3 regions of the Enterobacter sp. UPMP701 genome follow, and region 2 is predicted to be linked to each of the others. Evidence: riboswitches for the same ligand, from Rfam matches in the RefSeq annotation. Region 2 holds a riboswitch; each other region holds the start of a gene.
The links. A riboswitch is a leader RNA that binds a small molecule or an ion and turns the genes downstream of it on or off. The one in region 2 is predicted to bind thiamine pyrophosphate.
Positions count from the first base shown of each region.

Region 1 (9,913 bases), on a different contig from region 2:
TCCCCGCGAAGCTGAGCATAATGGGTCGGGTAAAAGAGAGCTTTCTGCTGTGAAGTGCCATGAGTTGTACATCGATCCTGATGGTGAATGCTTTTCGTCTGCCGATATCCTCTCAGCATAGTCGCTGCCCTGCGGTTAGCGTTGAATTATACGGCGCATGATTTCAGACGCGATGATTTATCTTAAGAATCACTAAGAAATGCCTTATTCATATTTTTGTGCCCCTCTTATGCACGGAATCGGAGGCAGGGCGAAACGAGGAAGAAGCTTTTCGCCCTGGTCAGCGTCCGTTGCTGACCTGATGACAATAAAAAACCGGACGATCGCTGACAATCATCCGGTTTCGCCTTTCCGTAACGCCTCGATAATTTTCTACCGTGTTGCAGTGCGTTACATCGTCATTGCGAGGCTCTTCCCAGCCAGCTGTCCCAGTCTTTCCAGACAGGCTGCAGACCCTGTGCCGTCAGGGCGGCGGCAACGGCTTCCGGACGTCGTCCGTCATGCGGTGCAAACTGCTCCAGCTCTGGATGGTCGTCTGCATACCCGCCCGGCTGCGTTTTGGAAAACGCGCTGACGTTGTTAATCGCCAGCGGGATGACGCGATCGCGGAACGCCGGAGACTCACGTGTTGAAAGCGATAATTCCACTTCGGGGGCGAGCAGGCGAAACGCGCAGATGGTCTGCACCAGCTGGCGTTCATCCATCAATGAAGCGGGTTCAATACCTCCTGCGCAGGGGCGTAGCCGGGGGAAAGAAATGGAGTAGCGGCTCTGCCAGTAGTGCTGCTGCAACCACAGCAGATGTTCCGCCACCATGTAGCAATCTACCCGCCAGCTATCGGAAAGCCCGATCAGCGCACCCAGACCGATTTTATCAATCCCGGCGCGACCCAGCCTGTCCGGCGTTTCCAGCCGGAAGAAGAAATCCTGTTTCTTCCCCTTCAGGTGATGCCGGGCGTACGTCGCCTCGTGGTAGGTTTCCTGATAGACCATGACGCCATCCAGTCCGAGCGTTTTTAACTCTGCATACTCGTCCTGCGACAGGGGCTGTACCTCCATCTGTAACGACGCAAATTCCCGACGTATCGCCGGCAGATGCTGGCGGAAATAGTCCATCCCCACTTTGCCCTGATGTTCACCTGTCACCAGTAAGAGATGTTCAAAACCCATGTCACGAATAGCCGCACATTCGCGGACAATTTCATGTTCATCCAGCGTTTTACGCTTAATACGGTTGCTCATGGAGAAGCCACAGTAGGTGCAGTCGTTGGCGCACAGGTTAGAGAGATAGAGCGGGACGTAGAAGCTTACCGTGTTGCCAAAACGCTGCCGGGTGAGGCGCTGCGCACGTTGTGCCATCGGCTCAAGGTAGGTACTGGCAGCGGGGGAGAGAAGGGCCATCAGATCCTCTCGGGTGAGATGACGGGCATTCAACGCGCGCTCAACGTCAGCTGCCGTTTTGCTGTTGATGCGCAGGGCAATATCGTCCCAGTTAAGCTCGCGCCAGCGATCCGTAAAGCTGGTCATCAGAGCGCCTCCAGAAAACCGGTCAGCGGGCTGGTGGCCTGCGCCTGAAAACTGCGCAAGCCGGGGCCGGACTCTCTGGCCAGCACGCCAGCCTCCACGGCGAGACGAAACGCACGCGCCATCATTACCGGGTCGTCGGCCACCGCAATGGCGGTATTCACCAGCACCGCGTCGGCGCCCATCTCCAGCGCCTGCGCGGCGTGGCTGGGTACGCCGATGCCTGCATCCACCACCACGGGCACGGTGGCTTGTTCGATGATGATCTCCAGCATCGCGCGGGTCTCCAGTCCCTGGTTGGAGCCAATGGGTGCACCCAGCGGCATGACGGCCGCGCAGCCGACCTCTTCCAGACGCTTACACAGCACGGGATCCGCACCGCAATAGGGCAGGACGGTAAACCCCTGCTGTACCAGTTTTTCTGCGGCTTTCAGGGTCTCGATCGGGTCGGGCAGTAGCCAGCGGGCGTCCGGGTGAATTTCCAGCTTCAGCCAGCGGGTGCCGAGCGCTTCCCGCGCCAGCTGTGCGGCGAAAATCGCCTCTTCGGCCGTTTTCGCGCCCGAGGTGTTAGGCAACAGCGTAACGCCTGCCTCCAGTAACGGGGCAAGAATGGCATCGTTGTGCTGGCGAAGGTCCACGCGCTTCATCGCCAGCGTGACCAGCTGGCTGCCACTCTCACGAATGGCATCCACCATCAGCTGCGGGGAAGCGAATTTTCCGGTTCCGGTAAACAGATGTGAATCAAAGACTTTGTCGGCAATACGTAACATCTCAGCCCCCTGCGATAACCTGAAACAGCAGGATCTGGTCGCCTTCATTGACCTGCTGACGTTCCCACTGCTCGCGCGGCAGGATCTGTTGATTGAGCGCCAGCGCCGTTCCCGGCTTGAGCTGACGTAATTTATCGAGCAGTACGGCAACGGTGAGGCCGTCGTCGCAGCTCATCGGCTCATCATTAAACAGAATGCGCATCGCGGCCTCCGCATACCGGGCAGTGGCTGGCGCGGTGTAGCGCCAGATGGCGCCAGCCGCTGGAACGGGCATCGAACAGCCGCAGCATGTTGCGCTCCGTTTCCATGCCGCTGAGCAGCTTGATGGTCTCCAGAGCCTGCAACGTGCCCATCACGCCCACCACCGGACCAAGAACACCCGCCGTACGACAGTTGCGCTCTGGCTCGGCATCGTCCGGCCACAGGCAGCGATAGCACCCCTGCGCCCACGGCGGCGTCAGGACCATCATCTGCCCGCCGAAACCGACCGCGCTGGCGGTGATAAGCGGCGTATTTTCTGCCACGCAGGCGGCGTTGATCGCCTGACGCGTCGCCATATTGTCCGTGCAGTCCAGCACCGCGTCGGCAAGAGCGACTTCACGGCGCAGGCTTTCACCGCTGAGCCGCTCCTGCAGAGCAATCAGTTCGATATCCGGATTAAGCTGGTTCAGCCGCTGCCGGGTGATCTGCGCTTTAGGCTGGTTAATGTCCTCTGTCGTGAAGAGAATTTGCCGCTGAAGGTTGCTGAGGTGTACCTCGTCGTCGTCAGCCAGTACCAGCGTGCCCACGCCCGCACCGGCCAGATAGAGCGCGGCGGGCGCGCCTAACCCGCCCAGACCGACAATCAGCACCCGGCTGGCGAGCAGCGTTTGCTGCCCGTCGATGGCGATATCTTCCAGCAGGATCTGGCGGCTATAGCGCATAAAATCGCGGTCATTCATCGCCTGCTCCTGCCAGCTGTAAAAGCTGCGCGGTGGCGGCCTGCCAGTCTGCGGCTTGAGTGATGGCGCTGACGACGGCGATACTGCCGACGCCGGTCTCCAGCACCGCCGGAGCGCGTTCAAGGCTGATTCCACCGATGGCGACGGTGGGGTAATCGGCAAGGCGTTCGACGTGGCTCGCCAGCTGCGTCAATCCCTGCGGCGCGGACGGCATCTGCTTGGTTTGCGTCGGGAACACGTGCCCGAGCGCAATGTAAGAGGGGCGGGCCGCCAGCGCTATGTCGATCTCCATATCGTCATGCGTTGAAACGCCAAGGCGTAGCCCGGCTTCGCGGATAGCGTTCAAATCGGCTGTCTCCAGGTCCTCCTGACCCAGATGCACGCCGTACGCCTGGTGCTTAACGGCCAGCCGCCAGTAATCGTTGATAAACAGGCGGGCATCGTAACGACGCCCCAGCGCGATGGCTGCAACCACATCGGCTTCTACCTCTTCATCGCGTTTATCCTTGACGCGCAGCTGGAGGGTGCGCACGCCAGCCTCCAGCAGGCGTGCAATCCACTCCACGCTGTCCACGACCGGATAGAGCCCTAGCCGGAAGGGAACGGGGGGGAAATCAGGCTGGTACATTACGCCTCCTCTTTTTTGAGGTAGATTTCGCCGCCTTTGGCGCGGAAGGTTTCTGACATGTCCGCCATGCCGACTTCAATAGTCTGCGCGGCGGCGTAGTCGCGCACTTCCTGGCTGATTTTCATCGAGCAGAATTTTGGCCCGCACATGGAGCAGAAGTGCGCCACCTTTCCCGATTCCTGCGGCAGGGTCTCGTCGTGATAGGCGCGCGCGGTGAACGGATCGAGCGCCAGGTTAAACTGGTCTTCCCAGCGGAATTCAAAGCGCGCCTTCGACATGGCGTTATCGCGAATTTGCGCGCCCGGGTGGCCTTTCGCCAGATCCGCCGCGTGGGCGGCAATCTTGTAGGTGATCAGCCCCTGCTTCACGTCCTCTTTGTTTGGCAGGCCGAGGTGCTCTTTCGGCGTCACGTAGCAGAGCATGGCGCAGCCGAACCAGCCGATCATCGCTGCGCCAATGCCGGAGGTGAAGTGGTCATAGCCCGGCGCAATATCGGTGGTCAACGGTCCCAGGGTGTAGAACGGTGCTTCGTGGCAGTGCTCCAGCTCCTCGGTCATGTTGCGGCGGATCATCTGCATCGGCACGTGTCCCGGACCTTCAATCATCACCTGCACGTCATACTCCCAGGCGATTTTGGTCAGCTCGCCCAGCGTGTGCAGCTCGGCAAACTGCGCTTCGTCGTTAGCGTCGCGGATGGAGCCAGGACGCAGGCCGTCACCCAGCGACAGGGAAACGTCGTAAGCGGCGCAGATTTCGCAGATCTCGCGGAAGTGCTCGTAGAGGAAGTTTTCCTGATGATGGGACAGGCACCACTTCGCCATAATCGAACCGCCACGCGAGACGATGCCGGTCAGACGTTTCGCGGTCATCGGCACGTAGCGCAGCAGCACGCCCGCGTGAATGGTGAAGTAGTCCACGCCCTGCTCGGCCTGCTCCAGCAGCGTGTCGCGGAACGCTTCCCAGGTGAGGTTTTCGGCGATGCCGTTGACCTTCTCCAGCGCCTGATAAATCGGGACGGTGCCAATCGGTACCGGGCTGTTACGCAGGATCCATTCGCGGGTTTCGTGAATATAACGGCCAGTGGAAAGATCCATCACCGTATCCGCGCCCCAGCGCGTTGACCAGACCAGCTTTTCCACCTCTTCTTCGATGGATGACGTCACCGCCGAGTTACCGATGTTGGCGTTGACCTTCACCAGGAAGTTGCGGCCGATAATCATCGGCTCGGATTCCGGGTGGTTGATGTTGGCGGGGATAATGGCGCGCCCGGCGGCCACTTCGTCACGCACAAACTCCGGCGTGATGTTCTCCGGCAGGCGAGCGCCGAAGCCTTCACCCGGATGCTGGTAGCGCAGCACTTCGCTGCGGATACGCTCGCGGCCCATGTTTTCGCGGATGGCGATGAATTCCATCTCCGGCGTGACGATGCCCTGGCGCGCGTAGTGCAGCTGGGTCACGCATTTACCCGCTTTGGCCCGTTTTGGCGTCAGCAGGCCGGTAAAGCGCAGCTCGTCCAGACCGTCATCGGCCAGGCGCTCGTTGGTGTACGCCGAGCTGCGCACGCTCAGTTCTTCGCAGTCGTTACGCGCATCAATCCACGGCTGGCGAAGCTTTGCCAGACCCTGCTGCACGTTGATAGCAACAGAAGGGTCGCCGTACGGGCCGGAGGTGTCGTAAACCGGCACGGCTTCGTTGTCTTCATACTGCGGGTTATCTTTGCTGCCGCCGATAAGCGTCGGGCTGAGCTGAATTTCGCGCATCGGCACACGAATATCGGCCTGCGAGCCGGAAATGTAGATGCGTTTCGAGTTCGGGAAAGCGGTGCCTTCCAGGGTGTCGATGAAGTGTTGGGCCTGGGCGCGCTGTTCGCGGCGGGTCAGTTTTGTTGTAGACATAGCTCATTCCAAAAGTGAAGGACATGGCTTGTCAGACGACGGATGAAGCAAGAGAAGATCGCCCGTGGGCGATACAACAGCAGTGTGACTCTTGTTCCCTTCGCAGGTATTAGCCTGATCAGGTTCCGCGGATCCCGAATTAACGGTCTCAGCCCGTGCTTTCACACTGGGCACTCCGACAAGAAAAATTCCCCTCGTGAGAGGGGCGAATGATTGTAAATTACTCGTTAACGATTAAGAACTCAAGCAGGGCGCACGACGTTCTCTTCGTTGCTGATGTTCAAACCATTGTCCAGTACGAGGGCGATCAGCTTATCTTCCAGCGTGAATCGCTCTTCCAGCGCTTCGCCGAGATCGGAAAGCGCCTGCTGGAACTCAAGGTAGTTATCGTGATCGATAGCGTTCTCAAGCGTGGAATCGTAGTAGTCCATAATCTGCTGGGTGTTGGCTTCCAGCAGCGGACAAAGTTTGCTGGCCGCTAAATAGGGACTTGTCCCTTCCATTTCGCGGATAATGCGTTCATAAAGGTTGAAATGACCGTCGGAAAGGTAGTCGACCAGGCTCTGACAAAAATCATCCAGCGCTTTTTCATTCAGCCGCATAAAGGATTCTTTGCCAGGCTTAATACCGACCAGATTGTAATACGCGACGAGCAGATGCTTGCGCACATGTAGCCAGCGATCCACCAGTTTGTTACTTCCTCTAACGCGCTCAGTCAGGCTTTCTAGCTGGTTTAACATGGTCGACTCCGCAAAGTTTAGAATTGGATCTGCTTACCCAAAATGTAACCACAATGCTAACAACATGTCAGTGAAGCGAAGGTAGTGCAATAGATATGGATCGTATTATTGAAAAATCAGATCTGGGTTGGTGGATCGTCAGCCACGAACAAAAGTTGTGGCTGCCCGGTGGAGAAATCCCTTACGGTGCGGCAGACATTTTCGAACTTGTCGGCCAGCGCGCACTGAGGATCGGTGAGTGGCAGGGCGATCCGGTGTGGTTGATCCGGCAATCTCGCCGTCAGGATATGGGATCCGTTCGCCAGGTGCTTGATCTGGATGCAGGGCTGTTCCAGCTGGCGGGGCGCGGCGTGCAGCTGGCGGAGTTTTACCGCTCGCACAAATACTGCGGCTATTGCGGACACACCATGCACCCGAGCAAAACCGAGTGGGCGCTGCTCTGTGGCCACTGCCGCGAACGCTACTATCCGCAGATCGCGCCGTGCATCATTGTCGCTATCCGCCGGGATGATTCCATCCTGCTGGCGCAACATACCCGTCATCGCAACGGCATTCATACCGTGCTGGCCGGGTTTGTCGAAGTGGGCGAAACGCTGGAGCAGGCGGTGGCGCGCGAGGTGATGGAAGAGAGCGGAATCAAGGTGAAAAACCTGCGCTACGTGACGTCGCAGCCGTGGCCGTTCCCGATGTCGCTGATGACCGCGTTTATGGCGGAATACGACAGTGGCGAGATCGTTATCGACCAGAAAGAGCTGCTGGAGGCGAACTGGTATCGTTATGACGATTTGCCTCTTTTACCCCCTCCGGGTACGGTGGCGCGTCGGCTGATAGAAGATACCGTGGCGATGTGTCGGGCCGAGTATGAGTAGTGTTACACTGAGGCCATGACGCTTAAGGAACTGCAAAAATGACCGAACTGAAGAACGATCGTTATCTGCGTGCGCTGCTGCGCCAGCCCGTTGATGTCACCCCGGTGTGGATGATGCGCCAGGCGGGACGCTATCTGCCAGAGTACAAAGCCACGCGCGCGCAGGCCGGTGATTTTATGTCGCTGTGCAAAAACGCCGAGCTGGCCTGTGAAGTCACGCTTCAGCCGCTGCGCCGCTATCCGCTGGATGCCGCCATTCTCTTTTCGGACATTCTGACCATCCCGGATGCGATGGGCCTTGGGCTCTATTTCGAAACCGGCGAAGGTCCGCGCTTCACCTCCCCAATCAAAAGTAAAGCCGACGTGGATAAGCTGCCGATCCCCGATCCGGAAGGCGAGCTGGGCTATGTGATGAACGCCGTGCGCACCATTCGCCGCGAGCTGAAGGGCGACGTGCCGCTGATTGGCTTCTCCGGCAGCCCGTGGACGCTGGCAACCTACATGGTGGAAGGCGGCAGCAGCAAAGCCTTTACCGTGATCAAAAAGATGATGTACGCCGAGCCGCTGGCCCTGCATGCCCTGCTCGACAAGCTGGCGAAGAGCGTCACGCTCTATCTGAACGCGCAGATTAAAGCCGGTGCGCAGTCGGTGATGATTTTCGATACCTGGGGCGGCGTGCTGACCGGACGTGATTATCAGCAGTTCTCCCTGTATTACATGCACAAAATCGTCGACGGCCTGCTGCGTGAAAACGAAGGCCGTCGCGTGCCGGTGACGCTGTTTACCAAAGGCGGCGGTCAGTGGCTGGAAGCGATGGCGGCCACCGGCTGCGACGCGCTGGGTCTCGACTGGACCACCGATATTGCCGATGCGCGCCGCCGTGTGGGAGACAAAGTGGCGCTCCAGGGCAACATGGACCCGTCCATGCTCTATGCACAGCCTGCCCGCATCGAAGAAGAAGTGTCGACTATACTGTCTGGTTTCGGCCAGGGCGAAGGCCACGTCTTCAACCTCGGTCACGGTATTCATCAGGATGTACTGCCAGAACACGCTGGCGTATTTGTGGAGGCGGTGCATCGGCTTTCTGCCCAGTATCACAAGTAAGGAGTGGTTATGGATCTCGCGTCGCTACGCGCTCAGCAAATCGAACTGGCTTCATCGGTGATCCGCGAGGATCGTCTGGATACGGACCCTCCGCAGTACATAGGCGGGGCGGACGTCGGGTTTGAGCAGGGCGGTGAAGTGACGCGAGCGGCGATGGTGGTGCTGAAATACCCTTCGCTGGAGCTGGTGGAGTACAAGGTGGCGCGCATCGCGACCACCATGCCGTACATCCCCGGCTTTCTCTCCTTCCGCGAATATCCCGCGCTGCTGGCCGCGTGGGAGCAGCTCTCGCAAAAACCTGACCTGCTGTTTGTTGATGGGCACGGTATCTCTCATCCGCGTCGCTTAGGCGTTGCCAGCCACTTTGGGCTCCTGGTGGATGTGCCGACCATCGGCGTGGCGAAAAAACGCCTGTGCGGCGCGTTTGAGCCGCTCTCTGCCGAACCGGGCGCGCTGGCGCCGCTTATCCATAAAGGTGAACAGCTAGCGTGGGTCTGGCGCAGCAAGGCGCGCTGTAATCCGCTGTTTATCGCGACCGGGCACCGTGTGAGCATGGACAGCGCCCTGGCGTGGGTACAACGCTGCATGAAGGGCTACCGTTTACCGGAGCCGACGCGCTGGGCGGATGCCGTTGCCTCCTCGCGCCCGGCTTTTGTTCGTTGGCAGGAAATTCAGCCGTGATTCAGGTAAACTGCGGCTAATTTTCGATTCGAGACATCATCATGTTACAAAACCCGATTCATCTGCGCCTTGAGAAGCTGGAAAGCTGGCAGCACGTGACGTTTATGGCTTGCCTGTGCGAGCGCATGTACCCCAACTATGCCGCGTTCTGTAAGCAAACGGAGTTTGGCGAAGGCCAGATTTATCGTCGTATCCTGGATTTAATCTGGGAAACGCTGACGGTGAAAGACGCGAAGGTAAACTTCGACTCTCAGCTGGAAAAGCTGGAAGAGGCGATCCCGGCAGCGGATGATTTCGACCTGTACGGTGTCTACCCGGCCATTGATGCCTGCGTGGCGTTGAGCGAGCTGATCCACTCCCGTCTGAGTGGTGAAACGCTGGAGCACGCTATTGAAGTCAGTAAGGCATCCATTACCACCGTCGCGATGCTGGAAATGACCCAGGCAGGCCGCGAAATGACCGACGAAGAGCTGCGCGCTAACCCGGCCGTTGAACAGGAATGGGATATTCAGTGGGAGATTTTCCGCCTGCTGGCAGAGTGTGAAGAACGCGATATTGAGCTGATCAAAGGGCTGCGTGCAGACCTGCGCGAGGCCGGTGAGAGCAATATTGGTATAATTTTTAACCAATGAGACAACAAAACGTGATTTAACGCCTGTTTTGTCGCACCTCGACTCTTCCCTTCTGCCCCCCGTCTGGTCTACATTTGGGGGGCGAAAAAAAGTGGCTATCGGTGCGTGTATGCAGGAGAGTGCTTTTTTGG
Region 1 is NZ_JBSKJN010000024.1:2,270-12,182, forward strand. It holds gene ACWKXT_RS23745 (sensor domain-containing diguanylate cyclase) at 1-61, opposite strand, end outside; gene thiH (2-iminoacetate synthase ThiH) at 399-1,526, opposite strand; gene thiG (thiazole synthase) at 1,526-2,293, opposite strand; gene thiS (sulfur carrier protein ThiS) at 2,295-2,495, opposite strand; gene ACWKXT_RS23765 (HesA/MoeB/ThiF family protein) at 2,479-3,234, opposite strand; gene thiE (thiamine phosphate synthase) at 3,227-3,862, opposite strand; gene thiC (phosphomethylpyrimidine synthase ThiC) at 3,862-5,757, opposite strand; TPP riboswitch at 5,836-5,945, opposite strand; gene rsd (sigma D regulator) at 6,000-6,497, opposite strand; gene nudC (NAD(+) diphosphatase) at 6,593-7,366, shown strand; gene hemE (uroporphyrinogen decarboxylase) at 7,405-8,469, shown strand; gene nfi (deoxyribonuclease V) at 8,479-9,150, shown strand; gene ACWKXT_RS23800 (YjaG family protein) at 9,192-9,782, shown strand.
Region 1: it holds a riboswitch for thiamine pyrophosphate, as region 2 does, so the genes downstream of both, thiC (phosphomethylpyrimidine synthase ThiC) here and thiM (hydroxyethylthiazole kinase) in region 2, are expected to answer to the same signal.

Region 2 (9,913 bases):
GGCGGTGCGGAACAATACTTTACCTACGCCCTGCTGTTCCTTGGCATTCTGCTGCACGGCGTGAGCTACGACTTTTACTACGTCACCGCGTACATCTACGTGGATAAAAAAGCGCCGGTGCATATGCGCACCGCCGCGCAAGGCCTGATTACGCTGTGCTGTCAGGGGTTTGGTAGCCTGCTGGGTTACCGCCTGGGCGGCGTGATGATGGAAAAAATGTTCGCTTACAAAGAGCCGGTGAATGGGCTGACCTTCAACTGGGCCGGAATGTGGACATTTGGTGCAGTCATGATTGCCGTGATTGCCGTGCTGTTTATGCTGTTTTTCCGCGAATCGGATAAAGAGATCACCGCAATTGAGGTGGTTGATGGCGATACCGCGCTGACACAAGGGGAAGTTAAATGAAACAAGACCGTATTCTCGGGGCCCTTTACGGCCAGGCGTTAGGGGATGCGATGGGTATGCCGTCGGAGCTGTGGCCGAGAAAGCGCGTCAAGGCGCACTTCGGCTGGATCGACCGCTTCTTACCCGGCCCGGCAGAGAACAATGCGGCCTGCTATTTCAAACAGGCCGAGTTCACCGACGATACCTCAATGGCGCTGTGCCTGGCCGATGCGATCATCGAGTGCGACGGGGAGATTAACGCGGACGTTATCGGTAAGCATATCCTGAACTGGGCGCTCGATTTTGACGCGTTTAATAAGAACGTGCTCGGCCCAACGTCGAAAATCGCGCTTAATGCGATCCGCGACGGCAAGCCGGTCAGCGAGCTGGAAAATAACGGCGTGACCAACGGGGCGGCGATGCGCGCTTCCCCGCTTGGCTGCCTGCTTCCGGCCACGCGCCTGGAACACTTTGTTGAGCAGGTGGCGCTGGCCTCCAGTCCGACCCATAAATCGGATCTTGCCATTGCCGGCGCGGTGGTGATTGCCTGGGCGGTTTCCCGCGCCATCGACGGGGAACGCTGGCAGAACATCGTCGATGCCCTTCCGGGCATCGCCCGCTATGCGCAGGAGGAGAAAACCACCACCTTCAGCGCGTCGCTGGCAGCACGCATCGAGCTGGCGCTTAAGACCGTGCGGGAAGCCAACGGTATCGACTCCGCCAGCGAGCAGATTTATCAGCTCACTGGCGCAGGAACCAGCACTATCGAATCCGTTCCGGCGGCCATTGCAATGGTCGAGCTGGCGGGAACCGACCCGAACCGCTGCGCGATTTTATGCGCCAACCTGGGTGGCGATACCGATACCATTGGCGCGATGGCGACGGCCATCTGCGGCGCGCTTCATGGCGTACAGGCGATTGACCCGGCGCTGAAGGCCGAGCTCGACACCGTCAACCAGCTCGATTTTGGTCACTACTGCGAGAAACTGCTGCACTTCAGGGAGCAAAGGGAGGGCGTATGAACGCATTTGCCCAACGTCTCGACACCCTGCACGCCACGCGTCCGGTAACGGTGCTGGGCGCGGCGGTGATTGACGTCATCGCCGACGCCTACGCCCTGCCCTGGCGCGGGTGCGATATTGAGCTCAAACAGCAGGGCGTGAACATCGGCGGCTGCGCGCTGAACATTGCCATCGCCCTGAAACGGCTCGGCATTGCGGCGCAAAACGCCCTTCCCGTCGGTCACGGGGTGTGGGCGGAGATCATCCGCAACGCGATGGCGAAGCAGGATCTGCACAGCGCCGTGGAGGCCGAAACCGGCGACAACGGCTGGTGTCTGGCACTGGTGGAGCCTGACGGCGAGCGCACCTTTATGTCCTTTAGCGGCGTGGAAAACCAGTGGCAGCAGCGCTGGCTTGACGAGCTTCACGTTCCGCACAACAGCCTTGTCTATTTGTCCGGTTACCAGCTGGCCTCGCCGAGCGGCGAGCTGCTGACGGGCTGGCTTGAAGGGCTGCAACACGTAACGGCCTTTATTGATTTCGGCCCACGCATTGCCGATATTCCCGATGCGCTGATGGCGCGCATTATGGCCTGCAGGCCGATTGTGTCACTCAATCGTCAGGAAGCGGAACTTGCCGCTGAAAGACTGGGAATGGAGGTGGAAACCCTCGGCGCACAGTGGCAGCAGCGCTTCGGTGCCGCACTGATTGTGCGTCACGATAAAGACGGTGCTACGTGGTATGACGGTGACGTCTCGGGCGTTGTTCCCGCGTTTCCCGCCAAGGTCGTAGACACCATCGGCGCAGGCGACAGCCACGCGGGCGGAACGCTTGCCGGGCTGGCGGCGGGATGGTCGCTGGCAGATGCTGTACTGCTGGGTAATGCCGTGGCGTCCTGGGTGGTCAGCCACCGGGGCGGCGACTGCGCCCCGACTCGCGACGAATTACTCCTCGCACACAAAGACGTATAGATCGCTGCGACAGTAGCTGATGCTGTACTCAATCGGCCGGTGCTGCTGGTCAAGCGCAACCTGCTTGATCACCAGTACCGGTATTTTGTCATCCATTTTGATGTGCGCCTGAAATTCCTTGTCCGGCATGCGGGCGCTGACCCGTGAACGGGTGCGCTGGGGGAAGATATTCTGGCTGCGGAAATAGTCGTACAGCGAAATACCAATCGCATCCGGATCGGGAATGAGCCCGACCGGCACCCAGGACTCTTCAATAGACACCGCGTCGTCGTCAACGTAGCGAATGCGTTTAAGCAAGAAAACCTCGCTCTCCGGGGGAAGTGAAAGGTGATTGGCCACCTCATCCGGGCACTTCACCACCCGTTTGTTGACCCAAAGCGTATTGGGCTTTTGGCCGCGCAGCACTACCTGCTGTGAGAACCCGCGCGCCGCCTTGAGCGAATATTCAAAGATGTTGTTGATTTGCGTCCCGTAGCCCCGGGCCCGCGTCACCACGCCTTCAGACTCCAGCGCCTGCATCGCTTTCCGCACGGTAATGCGCGACACCCCGGTTAACTGGCTTAAATCGCGCTCGCCGGGAAGGATATTCCCGTGCTCCAGCACGCCGCTGCGAACCGCGTTTTTAACCGTTTCGGCAAATTTCAGGTACAGCGGCGTGTTGTCCGGCGCGGCGATCCGTTCATTCAGTTGGGCGATTAACCGGGTATGCGCTTGTTCCATCTCTGTTTTTCTCAGGCGTGGTGTTTCCTGCCAGTATAAGGCTTACCACCATTCATGAAAATGGTGAACCGGCCCAATACCGTGACCCACCTCCAGAGTATCGGCTTTGGCAAGTGCGGCCGAGAGCCAGATTTTCGCTTCGCGCACCGTATCGGCCCAGAAGTCATGCCGCGGGCGCAGCGCCGCCAGCGCGGAAGAGAGAGTGCACCCCGTGCCGTGGGTGTTTTTGGTCTGCACGCGCGGGGCCGTAAAACGCTGTTCGCCGTCACGGGTGAAAAGCCAGTCCGGACTTTCAGCATCATCCAGATGCCCGCCTTTCATCAGCACCGCACCGCAGCCCATCGCCAGCAGCGCTTTCCCCTGCTCCTTCATTTCACGTTCAGTTTTTGCGTGCGAGGTGCCTAACAGCGCGGCGGCTTCCGGCAGATTGGGCGTGATGAGCGCCACCTGCGGCAGCAGCTTATGACGCAGCGTCGCCACGGCCGAGGCGGAGAGCAGCGGATCGCCGCTTTTTGCCAGCATGACGGTATCCAGCACCACGTTTTGCACCTGATAGCGTTTAAGGCGCTCGGCCACCGCCTCCACAATGTCCGTCTCAGCCAGCATGCCGATCTTGGTGGTATCGATTCGGACGTCGCTGAACACCGAATCCAGCTGCGCGGCAACAAAATCCGGCTCGATACGGTAGACCGACTGCACCCCGTGCGTGTTTTGTGCCACCAGGGCGGTGATCACCGAGCAGCCATAGGCACCCAGCGCGGAGAAGGTTTTCAGATCGGCCTGGATGCCCGCGCCGCCGCTGGGGTCGGTACCGGCAATGGTCAGGGCGTTAATTCGCTTCATGCCTGTTCCTCCAGCGCGTAGAGCGCATCCAGAAACGCGCTGGCAAAACTGCCTGGTCCACGAGAGGCTGTCACGGCTACCGTTCCGGCACGTTTCATCCATCCGCAGGCCGCGGCAATGTTATCCAGCCGGTCGCCCGGCAGCGAGCAGCTCGCCGCCACAACGGCAGAAAGCGCACACCCGGTTCCTACCACGCGGGTCATTAACGGGTCTCCGCCCGTTACCGTTTGGGTCCGCTCTCCGTCAGTGATGTAGTCCACCTCGCCGGTGACGACCACAATGGCATGGGTCTGGCGGGCCAATACCTGAGCGGCTGGCAACGCGCTGGCGGCGTTGTCGGTCGTATCGACGCCGCGCCCGCCCGCACTCATACCGACAAGGGCCAGGATTTCGGAGGCATTACCGCGAATGGCGGCCGGTTTCAGAGCCAGGATTTGATGGCAAAAACGGGTGCGGAACGTCAGGGAACCCACCGCAACCGGGTCCAGCGTCCAGGGCTTCCCTGCCGCCACCGCGCTTTCTATTGCCCGACGCATCGCCTGTGCGCGCGGCGAGGTCAGCGTGCCGACGTTAATCAGCAGCGCATCGGCGATCGAAGCGAAATGTTCAGCCTCTTCTGCGTCAATCACCATCGCCGGGGATGCCCCCAGTGCCAGCAAAACGTTGGCCGTAAAGGTCTGTACGACGTCGTTGGTCATGCAGTGGGTCAGCGGAGAACGGGTTCGGAAGTGTTGTAAAACGTGTAAATCGAGCAGGTCAGGCTGCATGGGTTCGCTCCTGCCTTGCGTGAAGAAGCGATGACCGGGAAGGCATCTGACTTCCCTACGCTGGCATTATCCAGATCAGGTAATACGGGTATTTCTCAGCCTTCAACGAAGAAGGGCACCCCGAGTCATATGGTAAGTATTAGCTTACATTTTGCCAGATTAGGGCAAGTTTCATGCTGACGCAAGCGCCCTTTCGGGGATCGCTTCTTCATGCAGAACAGGTGCAAAAGATAAGGCTAGCAGCGATAATTACAGGACTATTATGCCACTCCTTTGAATCAACACCATTCTCTATAACATTTCCATTACGTCCAAAAAACACCGACTTTTTCAGCGTTTAAGAAATAGCTCTACTAACATAATTTTTTTCGTTTTCAGTTAGTCTATTTTATGCTTCATTAATCATTGAATATCATTTCGAATGAAATATAAAGTGAGTTCCAAACCGTTTAACCCCGTTAAACATTTAGCCTCTCAATCAAGGTGTTACCACGAAACAGGTATTAGGCTGCACACCTTATAAGTTAATGTAAACATTGAGATATTTTGCATCACCCCCGTAAAAAGTCACTTTGGCTATTCATGTCATTTATGATTTAGATCAATATCTAAATGCTCGCATTAATTGATAGTTACTGCACGTTACGAATTAAGTGATTTATTCAAAATTCTACGTAACCCCGTTATTTTAATCAGGCGTAACCAGACGTTACATCAACACGCCAGGATAGCTAGCCTTACCCATTTTTACTTTTTAAATGATGAGTGCTTTTAAAATGAAAGTTGCTAAAAATGCCGTTACTGCTTTTGTATCGGGTGTTATTTTGACTTGTTCTATGAATGTAACTAAAGCTGCTGATGTAAACGTCGACCTTAACGATAACGTAACCAACTCAGGTACTTTCATTCAGATTCAGGGAACTAATAATACCGCTTATAATCTGGATAATATGAAAGCTGAAAACGCAACACAAGACGGGCAAATCTATAACTTGCAGGGCGATCGTGACCGCATGCAAGACGAGATCAACGTAAGTAAAAATAATATCAGCACTAACACCTCTGATATTTCCTCTCTTCAAACGACTGTTTCTCAGGTAGATCAGGAAGCTAAATTAGCAGGCGCTCTTGCTGACACTGCTAATACAAAAGGTGATGTGGCGTTAAAAGGCGTGCTTACTAACGGAACTGCAATTACTCATATTGAAACAGTTAACGCTGTGCAAGATAGCCGCCTCTTAGCTCTTGAGAATGCACCAAAACCAACTAACGGCGTAGATGGAAAAGATGGCGCTAAAGGTGATAAAGGCGATACAGGCGCACAAGGCGTTGCTGGAATTAACGGACGTGACGGAGCGAATGGTAAAGATGGCCAAGATGGAAAAAATGGCGTGATGACCACCGTGACACGAACGCAGGTAGATACGGCAACGCAAGCTAAAGTCGCAACTAATAGCCAGGCTATTACTGCCGAGGCTGAGAAACTGCAGGCTACCAAACAGACATTACAGGCTCTGAATAACAACACTAACCAGCAATTTAGATCGCTACGTGAGGAAGTCGATAATAATAAGAAAGAAGCAAACGCAGGTATCAGTGGCGCGATGGCGATGGCCGGTTTACCTCAGGTGCAAACGAATCAGCGCGTGATGTTCTCGGCTGGCGGCGCGACTTACAACGGTGAAAGCGCTTTAGCAGTTGGGGCGTCGGTTAACTTTAACGAACATATGGTTGGTAAAGTGAGCTTCTCTGATGACACAGCAAATAACATGGGAGCTTCAGTCGGCGTAGGGATCGGCTTTTAATAAATAACCAGCATGACAAAATACATTCTTATCTCTGTAATATTGTACCTGATACTTATTATCGTTGGCGCATGGTTAGGTATTATGTATCAGGCTTATTATATTTGCGGCAATTAAACCTTCTTTTATCGAATATATGTCATCTAAGGTATCATCGTAATGATAAAGTCACTCTTAGCAGTATTAATAACTGGTGCTACCATCCTGCTTTCTGCGTGTACGTCACCTGCTCAGCGCATGGCCGAATGTGAGCGACAGGGTATCAGCAATGATACCTGCTACCTGGCCGAACAAAATCGCCAGAATGCTTACAATGAAGCTGCACAAAATGCAGCATGGGCGAACGCGCGTGATGCCGCTGCGGGCACGGGGATCTGGGCTAAAAAAGACGCGAAACAACATGCTCAGGCAGCTAAAACGGTTTACGCCTTTAAATGGGAAGGAATGAAGATCACGATTAAAGGTGAGATATTGGATGTCGATGGTGTATTGGGCGCGCTGGATGAAAACGAACCTCAGGCAAAAGTGTATTCCCAAGGGCTATACACCTTCATTTACTATCCCGCTAAAGGCAAATTAGCGGTGAGTAAAGAAGGAAAGTTTGTAGGCTACGCAACAAAGATTAAATAGAAAACAAAGGCGACACCTGTCGCCTTTTTCATTTGCAGGCCTTAACATATTACTCTAGCTGCCACGCCCCGGCATCAATAAGCGACGCGCTCCCCGCCCAGGCAAACAACGCCAGCTCGCGGCACTCGGCATCAGGATATATACGGCTGCTGAGGCACGCCTCGCCCTCATTGACAAACACCTCCACAGACGAGCAGTCAAAGAACAGGCGCAGGCTTAGCGTGTCGTTCAGGTTAAGCGCGACGCTTCGGGTCCCACACAAGCCATATTGCGGATAGTGACGCTCCAGCACCAGGCGCTGCATCTGCGCATCCACGTAGAGGCGTAATCCGTCGCCAAGACGAATGCCGTACTGCTCCGCGCTGCTGTTAGCGCAATCCCACTGCAGAATGACCTCCATCGCATTACAGTTTTCCACCTGAGGGATCTGCTGATTGTTGAGCGTGCTCACCGGCCAGGGGAACCACACCCCTCGCAGGCTTTCGACTTCTCTGGCTGGCCGCATTTGCAGGCGGTTATCCTCACTAAGCGACAGCTCACGCGGTAAAGAGAGCATGCCAGCCCACCCATCCTGCTGTTCCGGAAGGGGGGATTCCCACATGTCCAGCCAGCCGATAACAATGCGGCGGCCGTCGGGCGTCAGGAAGCTTTGTGGTGCGTAGAAATCATGCCCGCGATCCATCTCCACAAATTCCCCTTCACGCACGAAAGGTTGACCGGGCTGCCACTCGCCCAGCAGGTAGCCGCTCTGGAAAAGATTACGATTTTTGAAGCCTTCTGCCGCCAGCCCCTGAGGTGAAAACATCAGCACCCGTTTACCATTGAGGGTGAAAAAGTCCGGGCATTCCCACATGTAACCCATCTCTTTTTCAGCCACCGCAAGCACGCTCATATCCTGCCACTCGCGCAGGTCGTCAGAACGGTAAACGCGCACCTGGCCCGTCTCGCCATCCCGTGCACCGACCACCATGTACCAGCACTCCCCTTCCCGCCACACTTTCGGATCGCGAAAGTGATGCAGGCCAGGCGGCGTATCAACGATCGTTCCTTGTCGCGTAAAATGGACGCCATCACGGCTGGTTGCCAGGCACTGCACCTGGTAAAGGTTAGCCTCGTCATCCGGATCGCCGTGGAATTTGTGTCCAGTATAAATCAGCGCCAGCGTATCGCCATCCACCACCGCCGAGCCGGAAAAACAGCCGTCTTTGTCTTCTGGCCCTTCCGGTGCCAGCGCCACCGGGAGGTGTTCCCAGCGAACTAAATCCTTGCTGCGCGCATGGCCCCAGTGCATCGGTCCCCACTGGGTTGAGTACGGATGATGCTGGTAAAACGCGTGATACCAGCCGTCAAACCACACCAGGCCATTCGGGTCGTTCATCCAGCCGGCACGCGCGGCGAGGTGGTAACGCGGATACCAGCGCAGGTTAAGACTGCCTTGTCTGGCCTGCAATTCCTGTTCAGCTTTGGCAATGGAATACATCATTTATTCACTCTTTTCAGTCAGATAGTGGAGGGTTGCGGCATTAACGGGTCAGAAGAAGACTTACCCGAGCGCAACAGGAAGATGGAGATGAGCGTGGTGCTGAAAACTAACAGCCCCATAATGAGATAGGATTGGGCAAAGCCGTATTTCTCATAGCTGTAACCCGCCAGCGGCGACAGAACCGAAGCAATCACCGAGCTTGTACAGGCAAAGCCCACCAGATAGAGTGTGGAAGAGAGCCGCTTATCAAAATGCAGGCTGTTGTATTTAAAGATTGAGACCAGCAATACGGGCAGCTCAACCGCGTGCAATAGCTTGGTAATGGAGATCAATACCGGCCCCTCAACCAGACCGGATGCCACCATACGCATCGCCATCACCATGCCCGCGAAAATCAGGCCATTTTTCGCGCCGAGGCGATTCACCAGCCACGGTGCGCAAAACATACCCGCCGCCTCAAGGAAAACCTGGAAGGAGTTGAGATAGCCGTACATGGCGTTTCCTTCCTGTAACGTCGGGAACTGGGATGAGAAATAGACCGGGAACTGCTGGTCATAAACGCCGTAAATGCAGGTGCCGATAACGAAAAATACCAGCGCCCAGAAACGCGGCAGCGTCAGCAGGCGCAGTGCATCTTCCAGCGTGACCTTACCACCGGACACCGCTTCCTGCATGGCGTGCGGGGCGGAAGAGACCCGCAGGCGCGCCAGCAAAACAAAAAACACCAGCCCGGCGCAGCTCGCGACAGCGAAATTCAGCTTTGGATTGATGTTAAACAGGAGCCCCGCAAAAAAGGTCGCCGCCGCCCAGCCAAGCGATCCCCACATTCTCGCCTTGCCAAATTCAAACTGGCTCTGACGGGCCACGCGTTCGGTATAGGATTCCAGCACCCCAATCCCACCGTTAAACGTCAGGCCAATAAAAATCCCGCCGAAAATACTGCCGAGCAACACGTTAATCTGCAGCAGATAGCCAAACAGCAAAAAGGCCGGACCGGAAAGAATCAGCAGACAGGTCAGAAACCAGAGCAAATTTTTGCGCAGGCCGAGTTTGTCCTGAATAAATCCATAGCAGATTTGAGCAAACAGCGCGGAGACGGAAAGCACGGCATAGATAACGCCCGTATCCCCCGCTTTTAAGCCCACTTCCTGATGGAGCCAGATAGAGAGCAACGAACCGGAAGATGACCAGGTGACAAAAAAGAAAAACAGTAATGCGCTCAGTAAGGGATAGCTGTGAGAGTGATGCGTTTTCATCATGGCATTCTCATGTTGGAGTAATGACGCAATGGTAACGTTAACATTCATGT
Region 2 is NZ_JBSKJN010000003.1:133,663-143,575, reverse strand. It holds gene ACWKXT_RS09330 (nucleoside permease) at 1-405, shown strand, start outside; gene ACWKXT_RS09325 (ADP-ribosylglycohydrolase family protein) at 402-1,406, shown strand; gene ACWKXT_RS09320 (PfkB family carbohydrate kinase) at 1,403-2,356, shown strand; gene ACWKXT_RS09315 (GntR family transcriptional regulator) at 2,330-3,076, opposite strand; gene thiD (bifunctional hydroxymethylpyrimidine kinase/phosphomethylpyrimidine kinase) at 3,119-3,919, opposite strand; gene thiM (hydroxyethylthiazole kinase) at 3,916-4,686, opposite strand; TPP riboswitch at 4,722-4,819, opposite strand; gene ACWKXT_RS09300 (YadA-like family protein) at 5,463-6,491, shown strand; gene ACWKXT_RS09295 (hypothetical protein) at 6,651-7,121, shown strand; gene ACWKXT_RS09290 (glycoside hydrolase family 32 protein) at 7,171-8,604, opposite strand; gene ACWKXT_RS09285 (oligosaccharide MFS transporter) at 8,622-9,863, opposite strand.

Region 3 (9,913 bases), on a different contig from region 2:
GCCAGCACGATGCCCGGCATCGCCAGAATCAGCATGCCCGACAGCTCCAGCGCGTGTCCGGCTTTACGGGCATGTCGCGCGTACAGCTCGCGGCTGCTCCAGAGCAGCATCATGGTCAGTGTCACGCAGATTAACCCGGCTGCCAGCGCGATGCGCAATGAGGTCCACGTCGCTTGCCAAAGGACGGGCTGTTGCAGTACTGACAGCACGTTCATATTCAGACCATCAACGATAACGGCCAGCAGCGGCGGCAGCAGAAGCAGGAGCGCCAGCGCGATCAGCACAAAATCCGAGACGCGGCTGTGCAGGCTGTCCTGCGGATCGCGCCAGCCTGTAATGCTGTTGCTTCCTGCGGGAATCGCTTTGCTCAGTCGCTGGCTCAGCAACACCAGCACAAGGCAGCACGCCATCTGCACCATCGCCAGCAGCGCGGCGCGGCCCGGATCGTAGTCGTAACTTAAAGCCTGATAGATTGCCAGCTCGATGGTAGTAGCCTGCGGTCCGCCGCCGAGAGAGAGCACGGTGGCAAAGCTGGCAAAGCAGAGCATAAAGATCAGCGCGGCAACCGGAGCAATCTGGCGGCGCAGCCACGGCCATTCGACAAAGCGGAAGAATGACCAGCCGCGCATGCCGAGCTGGGCGGCAATCTGGCGCTGCTCGCCGGGGATATTCTCCAGCGCCTGCAAAAAGAGACGCGTCGCCATCGGCATATTGAAAAAGACGTGCGCCAGCAGAATGCCCTTCAGCCCGTAGGGAGAGAAGGTCCATTCCAGGCCTGAAGACGCAAAGAGCGAGGCCAGCCAGCCCTGGCGACCGTAGACGCTCAGGATGCCAAAAACGGCCACCAGCACGGGCAGGATCAGCGTCATGGCGCACAGGCGCAGCAGCGCCTGCCTGCCGGGAAAACGTCTGCGATACAGCGCCCGCGCAAGGAAAACAGCCGGGATCGTCGACAGCAGCGCGGAGAGGAACGCCTGCCAGAAGGAGAACCGGATAACATGCCAGAGATAGCTGTCGTGCCAGAGTGCGAGCAGGTCACTCTCTGGCGCGTTGAACCACAATGCAAGAAAAGCCCCCATGCTGACCGCCACCATCAATACGGCGGCGAGCAGCCCGGGAAGTAACCAGCCGGGAATCAACGGCTGACGGCGCGTTGCCATTCACTTACCCATGCTGAACGCTGCGCGGCGACCTGCTGCGGCGTAAACTCCAGCGAGGTGGTTGGTTTGGTCAACTGCTCGAAACCTGCGGGCAGCGCAACGCTGGTGACCGGATACATCCAGTTGCCCGCGGGAATGGCGTTCTGGAACGCTGGTGAAACCATAAATTTCAGGAACTTCTCGGCCAGCTCCGGCTGCTTGCTGGCGGCGGTGCGGGCAGCCACTTCCACCTGCAGATAGTGCCCTTCAGCGAAATTCGCGGCAGCATAGTTATCTTTCTTCTCGGCGATAATGTGGTAGGCCGGAGAGGTGGTGTAGCTCAGCACCAGATCGCTTTCGCCTTTCAGGAACAGGCCGTAGGCTTCGCTCCAGCCTTTGGTGACGGTAACGGTTTTGGCGGCCAGCTTCTGCCACGCTTCCGGCGCTTTATCCCCGTAGACCTTTTGCATCCACAGCAGCAGGCCCAGGCCCGGCGTGCTGGTACGCGGATCTTCATAAATCACGCGCCACTTCTGGTCACTTTCGACCAGCTCTTTCAGGCTCTTCGGCGGGTTTTTCAGCTTGTTTTTGTCGTAAACAAAAGCAAAGTAGCCGTAATCGAACGGCACAAAGGTGTCGTTTTTCCAGCCGCCCGGCACGTTAACGGCATCTGCCGCCACGCCGCTTTTGGTAAACAATTTGGTTTGCGTCGCGGCTTCCAGCAGGTTGTTATCCAGCCCAAGCACCACGTCGGCCTTGCTGTTTTTCCCTTCCATGCGTAGGCGGTTGAGCAGCGACACGCCATCTTCCAGCGCCACGAACTTCAGCTCGCAGTTGCAGTCGGCTTCAAAGGCTTTTTTGACTACCGGGCCAGGGCCCCAGTCGGCAGAGAAGGAGTCGTAGGTGTAGACCGTCAGGACGGGCTTAGCGAAAACAGGCAGTGCAACCAGCGCCAGCAGGGGAAGAACGTTTTTTAACACTTTGCACCTCAGGGTTGAGTGGCAAAGGATTTTGAGCGACAGCCTCAAATCCCTTCGCCGGCGTTATCCGGATCAGGTTCGACGGGTATTATCTCAGCGCACATCATTGATGCAGCACCCCGTTGAGAACGGCAGTATTGTAATGATTTGGTGAATATTACGAAAGCGTTATGGCTCCGGCGGTGCAAACCAGGCGGATTTAAAATCAAACCAGCCCAGGGTGTTCATCCGCAGGCCGCGCATACTGCGCTGGCCCTGAATCATCAGCCAGTGGTGGATCAGCGGAACGATTGCCTGCTCCGCCATCAGCTGCTGGCACCAGACAGCCAGATTCATCTCGCCCGCCCGCCATTGGGCGGCATCCTGCTGCCAGTCTCGATCGATGCAGTGCTGGATCAGCGGGACTTCGTAAAGGTGCGAGAAGAGCGAGAAATCGAGCGGCAGGGTAAAGTTGGCGCTGTTGAGCCAGATATCACTGGTGATATCCCCCTGGTGCCATTCGTCATAGTCGACTTCGTTGACCTCCAGCGTGACCCCCTCGGCCGCCAGCAGTCGGGTCATGATTCTGGCAATAAACCGATGCTCTACGTGCTCGCGGTAGTAGGTCAGGGTGATGGACTCCAGTCCTGCGGGTTTGTCGCAGTGCACCGGGCGGGCGTGGTGCCAGCGCGGAAGCAGGCCGTACGCCGGGAACCAGTATGTCTGGTACTGCTCTTCCGCATGGTAAATCAGATTGGAAGGGGACAAAACGTGGCTAACCCACTTGCGGACGGCCTGATTTGCTCCACGGTTGGTGCGGCGGTCAAACAGGAGATAATAGCATCCTTCCTCCAGGCGACTTTCCACGGCTTTTTCTCCCGTGGTGGGGCCTTCCAGCGTCAGCCCGCAGCTCAGGTCTTCATTGAGATCCGGTAATACCCAGACGTTCACTTCGTCGATCAGCGCCCGATAGCCAAAGTAGTCGTCGAACGCGCGGATTTTCAGCTGATTGCTGTTATTGCGGGACACGGAGTAAGGCCCGGTGCCAATCGGCAGGCTGGCAAAATTGTTCATTGATTCCCACTCGCCGGGCAAAATCATCGACGGCACGTAGCCCAGCAGCCAGGGAAGCCACTTATCCTGCTGCGACAGCTCAATATCCAGCGTCCATGCCGTGGGAGAGTGGATCCGCGAGATGTGCGAATAGAGCGGAAGCGTGCGGGCGCGTTCCAGAGAGGCGATGACGTCACTCATTTCCAGCTCGCGGCCATGGTGGAAGTGAATGCCCGGGCGTAAAAAGAAACGCCAGTGCAGGGGAGAAAGCTGCTGCCAGTGGTGGGCGATATCCGCTTCCAGTTCCCCGTTTTCCTCATTTATGCGCGTCAGGCCGCTGAAAATTTGTCGGGCCATGTGGGTTTCAGAACGCCGTAATGCCGTGCCGGGCAACAGATTTTTCATCGGACGGTAGTAGAGCACCCGCAGAATATGCCGACCCTGGCGAAAGCTGCGCCCAAGGTGCGAGACCAGCATCTGGCGCACGGCGGCTTTGTCGCCCACCAGCTGTACCAGCTGATCGATGCGATCCTGCTCAAGCAGATCTTCCGCCCGCTGCTGCTGCAGCGCCAGACCGGTATAGAGGAAGGTCAGGCGCGAGCGCCTGCCGCGTCCCGCTTCGGCTTCCCAGTTCAGCCAGCCCTGCTGCTGCATGGTGTTGAGCAGCGTGCGCATATGTCGGCGTGAACAGTTGAGCAGGTCAGCCAGCTCGTTCAGCGTGGTCTCCTGCGATTGCCCCTCGCAGCACTGCCAGAGGCGGATAAATTGTTGTTGCAGACGACCAGAAGGCATAAAAGGGGAACTCCTGACAAAAAACCAGCAATTTATTTATCCCTATATTAGGCCAATAATTCTTCCCGATGAAGCGAGGAGGTAAATTATGAAGAGGTCTACCGCACGTCAGTTTTATCAGCAGTACTTTTCAGCGACAAAGGGAGTGTCCTGGCTGGCCCGCCAGTGTGCAGAGCAACGGCTGAAAACGTTAGAAGAACTGATGCAGTGGGACGTTACGAAACCGACCTCTTCCCGCTAACTCGCCTCGATCATGTGTGACTGAGTATTGGTGTTTATCACCCGCCAGCAAAATGTTTTTGCTGGCTTTTTTCGTTTATTCTTTCACCCAATTTCGATTCGCTTTCACAAGGACTTGCGCATGCTGTGGTTGATGACGATGGGGCGACGCCTGAACGGCGTGTACGCCGCTTTTATGCTGGTGGCCTTTATGATGGGCGTGGCAGGGGCGCTTCAGGCACCGACGCTGAGTCTGTTTCTCAGCCGCGAGGTGGGGGCGCAGCCGTTTTGGGTGGGGCTGTTTTACACCGTCAACGCGATTGCCGGGATCCTGGTCAGCCTCGCGCTGGCGAAACGATCCGACAGCCAGGGCGATCGCCGTAAGTTGATCCTCTTTTGCTGCGCGATGGCCGTGGGCAACGCGCTGCTCTTTGCCTTCAACCGCCACTACCTGACGCTCATCACCTGCGGCGTGCTGCTGGCCTCTCTCGCGAATACCGCCATGCCGCAGCTCTTCGCGCTGGCCCGTGAATACGCCGATAACTCGGCGCGGGAAGTGGTGATGTTCAGCTCGGTGATGCGCGCACAGCTCTCTTTGGCGTGGGTCATTGGCCCGCCGCTGGCATTCATGCTGGCGCTGAACTACGGCTTTACCACCATGTTTTCCATCGCTGCGGGGATTTTTGTCATTAGTCTGGTGCTGATTGCCTTCGCGCTGCCCTCTGTCGCCCGGGTTGAGCAGACGACGGATAAGCCCATCACCCAGGTGAGCGGCTGGCAGGATAAGAACGTCCGGATGCTGTTTATCGCCTCCACGCTGATGTGGACCTGCAACACCATGTACATCATCGATATGCCGCTGTGGATCAGCAGCGATCTGGGTCTGCCGGACAAGCTCGCGGGGATCCTGATGGGCACCGCCGCCGGGCTGGAGATTCCGGCGATGATTCTGGCGGGGTATTACGTTAAGCGCTTCGGAAAACGCCGGATGATGATCGTCGCCGTGGCGGCCGGGGTGCTTTTTTACGCAGGGTTGATCCTTTTCCATTCGCGTGAAGCGTTGCTGGCGCTGCAGCTGTTTAACGCCGTGTTTATCGGGATTGTTGCCGGGATCGGCATGCTCTGGTTCCAGGATCTCATGCCCGGCCGCGCCGGCTCCGCGACCACGCTGTTTACCAACAGCATTTCGACGGGCGTTATTCTGGCGGGTGTGATTCAGGGGGCGCTGGCGCAAAGCTATGGGCATGCCTCGGTTTACTGGATGATTGCGGCGATTTCGGTGGTGACGCTTGGGCTGACCTGCCGGGTCAAGGATGTTTGATTCTGGAAGGCGGCTTCACGAAATGAAACGACTTTCTGACAGGAGCAGATATGGCGCATAGAGTGCGTGGCGGGTGCTTGAGGCTGTTTGCCTCAGGCTTTCGCAAGAGGCAAACAGTGGAGAGTCCCACATCAAAAAACTGATGGGGAGACCAACTTCACAACCCACATTGCGAGGTTAGTCTCTTCATTGTCGAAAAGCAATAAGGAGGCTGGAATGCCAAAACGTACTCTGCTGTTAGGTTTGTTTCTGATCTGTACGACGCTGTTGATCTTCACCTGGATGGTGCGCGACTCGCTGTGTGAGCTGCACTTCAGACAGGAGAAAACAGAGCTGGCGGCAGTGTTGGCTTACGAAGCAAAACGTTAGCGGTATTGGCGGGGAAATTTCCCCGCCTCTCCAGAGTGGTTGAGCCTCAACGCACCCTTATCAATGGCCCGCGTCCTGCGGGCCATTGCCGTTAGCCCATAAACGCAGGCTGTTTTTTCTCGTACGCGGAGATGGCGTCTTCGTGCTGGAGCGTCAGGCCAATGCTGTCCAGGCCGTTCAGCATGCAGTGACGGCGGAAGGCATCAATGCTGAAGCTGTAGGTTTTATCCCCGGCTTTCACCACTTCCGCTTCCAGATCCACCTCAAACGATATGCCCGGATTTGCCTGCACCAGCGCAAACAGCTCATCGACCTGCTCGTCGCTCAGCGTGACCGGCAGCAGCTGGTTGTTGAAGCTGTTGCCGTAGAAGATATCCGCGAAGCTTGGGGCGATAACCACCTTAAAGCCGTAATCGGTCAGCGCCCAGGGCGCGTGTTCACGCGAAGATCCGCAGCCGAAGTTTTCGCGCGCCAGCAGAATGGATGCCCCTTTGTATTCCGGGAAGTTCAGGACGAATTCCGGGTTCGGCACTTCGCCTTTGTCGTCCAGGAATCGCCAGTCGTTGAACAGGTGTGCACCAAAACCGGTACGGGTTACCTTCTGCAAGAACTGCTTGGGGATGATCGCATCGGTATCGACGTTAGCGGCGTCCAGTGGGACAACCCGGCCCGTATGTTGGGTAAATTTCTCTGCCATGATTGTCTCCTTATTTCAGGCTGCGAATATCGGCGAAATGGCCGGTGACTGCCGCAGCGGCGGCCATTGCCGGGCTGACCAGATGGGTACGTCCGCCGCGGCCCTGGCGGCCTTCAAAGTTACGGTTGCTGGTGGAGGCGCAGCGTTCGCCCGGATTCAGGCGGTCGTTGTTCATCGCCAGACACATAGAGCAACCAGGCAGGCGCCACTCGAAGCCTGCTTCAATAAAGATCTTATCCAGACCTTCCGCTTCCGCCTGGGCTTTTACCGGACCGGAGCCCGGAACTACCAGCGCCTGTACGCCTGGCGCCACTTTGCGGCCTTTGGCAATTTCTGCCGCCGCGCGTAAATCTTCGATACGCGAGTTGGTGCAGGAGCCGATAAAGACTTTATCAATGGCGACATCCGTCAACGGCACGCCTGGCTTCAGCCCCATATAAGCCAGCGCTTTTTCCGCGCTGGCGCGCTCGACCGGATCGGCGAAGGATGCCGGATCGGGGATGCTGTCGTTGACGGAAATCACCTGACCTGGATTGGTGCCCCAGGTGACTTGCGGCGCAATCTCTTCCGCCTGCAGCGTGACAACGGTATCAAAGGTGGCACCATCGTCAGTTTTCAAAGTTTTCCAGTACGCGACCGCGTCGTCAAAATCCTGGCCTTTCGGCGCGTGCAAACGCCCCTTCACATAGTTGAAGGTGATGTCGTCTGGTGCAACCAGACCGGCTTTTGCGCCCATCTCAATGGCCATGTTGCACAGGGTCATACGACCTTCCATGCTCAGTGCCTGAATGGCTTCGCCGCAGAATTCCACCACGTGACCGGTACCGCCTGCGCTGCCGGTTTTACCGATGATCGCCAGCACGATGTCCTTCGCGGTAATGCCCGGCGCGGCTTTACCCTTCACTTCAATTTTCATGGTCTTGGCGCGGCCCTGCTTCAGGGTCTGCGTGGCCAGCACATGTTCCACCTCGGAAGTGCCAATCCCGAACGCCAGTGCGCCAAACGCGCCGTGGGTCGCGGTATGGGAGTCACCGCAGACGATGGTCATGCCCGGCAGGGTAATACCCTGTTCAGGCCCCATCACGTGGACGATGCCCTGATACGGATGGTTCAGATCGTACAGCTCAACGCCAAATTCGTTGCAGTTCTTAATCAGCTCCTGCATCTGGATACGGGCCATTTCACCGGACGCATTGATGTCTTTGGTCTGGGTGGAGACGTTGTGATCCATCGTCGCAAAGGTTTTCCCAGGCTGACGCACCGGGCGCTTGTGCGCACGCAGGCCGTCAAACGCCTGAGGAGAGGTCACTTCGTGCACCAGGTGGCGGTCAATGTACAGCAGCGGGGTTTCGTTTGGTGCCTCGTAAACAACGTGCGCATCAAACAACTTTTCATATAACGTCTTAGCCATGATTACACCCCTTCAGCGACATAGCGGGCAATAATGTCGCCCATTTCATCGGTACTGACTGCCGCCGTGCCGCGTGCTAAATCGCCGGTACGGATGCCTTCTTCTAACGCCCGGTTAATGGCGTTTTCAATTGCGGTTGCTGCGTCGCCTGCATCCAGGCTGTAGCGCAGCAGCAGGGCCAGGGAGAGGATCTGCGCAATCGGGTTGGCGATGTTCTTGCCTGCAATATCCGGCGCCGAGCCGCCCGCAGGCTCATACAGACCAAAGCCTTCTTCGTTGAGGCTTGCGGATGGCAGCATCCCCATGGAGCCGGTGATCATCGCGCACTCATCAGAAAGAATGTCGCCGAACAGGTTGGAGCACAGCAGCACGTCAAACTGGGACGGATCTTTAATCAACTGCATCGTCGCGTTGTCGATGTACATGTGCGACAGCTCAACGTCCGGGTACTGCTTAGCGATTTCATTGACGATTTCGCGCCACAAAATAGACGACTGGAGGACGTTCGCCTTATCGATGGAGGTCACTTTACGGCGGCGCTTGCGCGCTGATTCAAAGGCGATATGGGCGATACGTTCAATTTCGAAACGGTGATAGACCTCGGTATCAAACGCTTTTTCATGCTGGCCGCTGCCTTCGCGGCCCTTTGGCTGACCGAAGTAGATCCCACCGGTCAGCTCACGCACGCAGAGAATGTCGAAACCGTTGGCGGCGATATCCGCGCGCAGCGGGCAGAACTCTTCCAGACCCTGATACAGCTTCGCCGGACGCAGGTTGCTGAACAGCTTAAAGTGTTTACGCAGCGGCAGCAGTGCGCCGCGCTCTGGCTGCTCTGCAGGCGGCAGGTGTTCCCATTTCGGGCCACCGACGGAACCAAACAGCACGGCATCGGCATTTTCGCAGCCTTCCACAGTCGCTTTCGGCAGTGGCGTACGGTGGTTATCAATCGCAACACCGCCCACGTCGTAGTGGCTGGTGGTAATTTTCATCGCAAAACGCGCGCGAACGGCTTCCAGTACTTTCAGCGCCTGTGCCATTACTTCCGGACCAATACCGTCGCCCGGTAACACAGCAATATGGTAATTCTTCGACATTACACGGTTTCCTTGTTGTTCTCTTTATTCTGAGCTTTGCGTTGCAACTCTTTTTCGACTTCGGCGGCGCGCCAGATGTTGTTCAGCACATGCACCATCGCCTTCGCGGAGGATTCAACGATATCGGTCGCCAGGCCCACGCCGTGGAAGCGGCGGCCGTTGTAATTGACCACGATATCCACCTGACCCAGCGCGTCTTTACCATGCCCTTTCGCCGTCAGGTCATACTTCACCAGCTCAACGTCATATTCTGTGACGCGGTTAATTGCCTGGTAAATCGCATCAACGGGGCCGTTACCGTTTGCCGCTTCCGCTTTAATTTCATCACCGCAGGCCAGTTTGACCGAAGCGGTGGCGATGTCGCTGGAGCCGGACTGCACGTTGAAGTAATCCAGACGGAAGTGCTCTGGCTCTTCCTGCTGCTTGTTAATGAAGGCCAGCGCTTCCAGGTCGTAATCGAATACCTGGCCTTTCTTGTCGGCCAGCTTCAGGAACGCGTCATACAGCTGATCCATGTTGTAATCGCTGTCCTTGTAACCCATCTCTTCCATACGGTGTTTCACGGCCGCACGGCCGGAACGGGAGGTCAGGTTCAACTGCACCTGGTTCAGGCCGATGGATTCCGGGGTCATGATTTCGTAGTTTTCACGGTTCTTCAGCACGCCGTCCTGGTGAATACCGGAGGAGTGGGCGAAGGCGCCAGTGCCGACAATCGCCTTGTTGGCCGGAATCGGCATGTTGCAAATCTGGCTGACGGTCTGGCTGGTGCGCCAGATTTCGTTGTGATTGATGCGGGTGTGCACGTCCATAATGTCTTTACGCACCTTGATCGCCATGATCACTTCTTCCAGCGAACAGT
Region 3 is NZ_JBSKJN010000009.1:54,082-63,994, reverse strand. It holds gene thiP (thiamine/thiamine pyrophosphate ABC transporter permease ThiP) at 1-1,160, opposite strand, end outside; gene thiB (thiamine ABC transporter substrate binding subunit) at 1,136-2,119, opposite strand; TPP riboswitch at 2,151-2,251, opposite strand; gene sgrR (HTH-type transcriptional regulator SgrR) at 2,288-3,943, opposite strand; gene sgrT (glucose uptake inhibitor SgrT) at 4,032-4,184, shown strand; gene ACWKXT_RS17755 (sugar efflux transporter) at 4,305-5,483, shown strand; gene ACWKXT_RS17750 (Hok/Gef family protein) at 5,700-5,852, shown strand; gene leuD (3-isopropylmalate dehydratase small subunit) at 5,944-6,549, opposite strand; gene leuC (3-isopropylmalate dehydratase large subunit) at 6,560-7,960, opposite strand; gene leuB (3-isopropylmalate dehydrogenase) at 7,963-9,054, opposite strand; gene leuA (2-isopropylmalate synthase) at 9,054-9,913, opposite strand, start outside.
Region 3: it holds a riboswitch for thiamine pyrophosphate, as region 2 does, so the genes downstream of both, thiB (thiamine ABC transporter substrate binding subunit) here and thiM (hydroxyethylthiazole kinase) in region 2, are expected to answer to the same signal.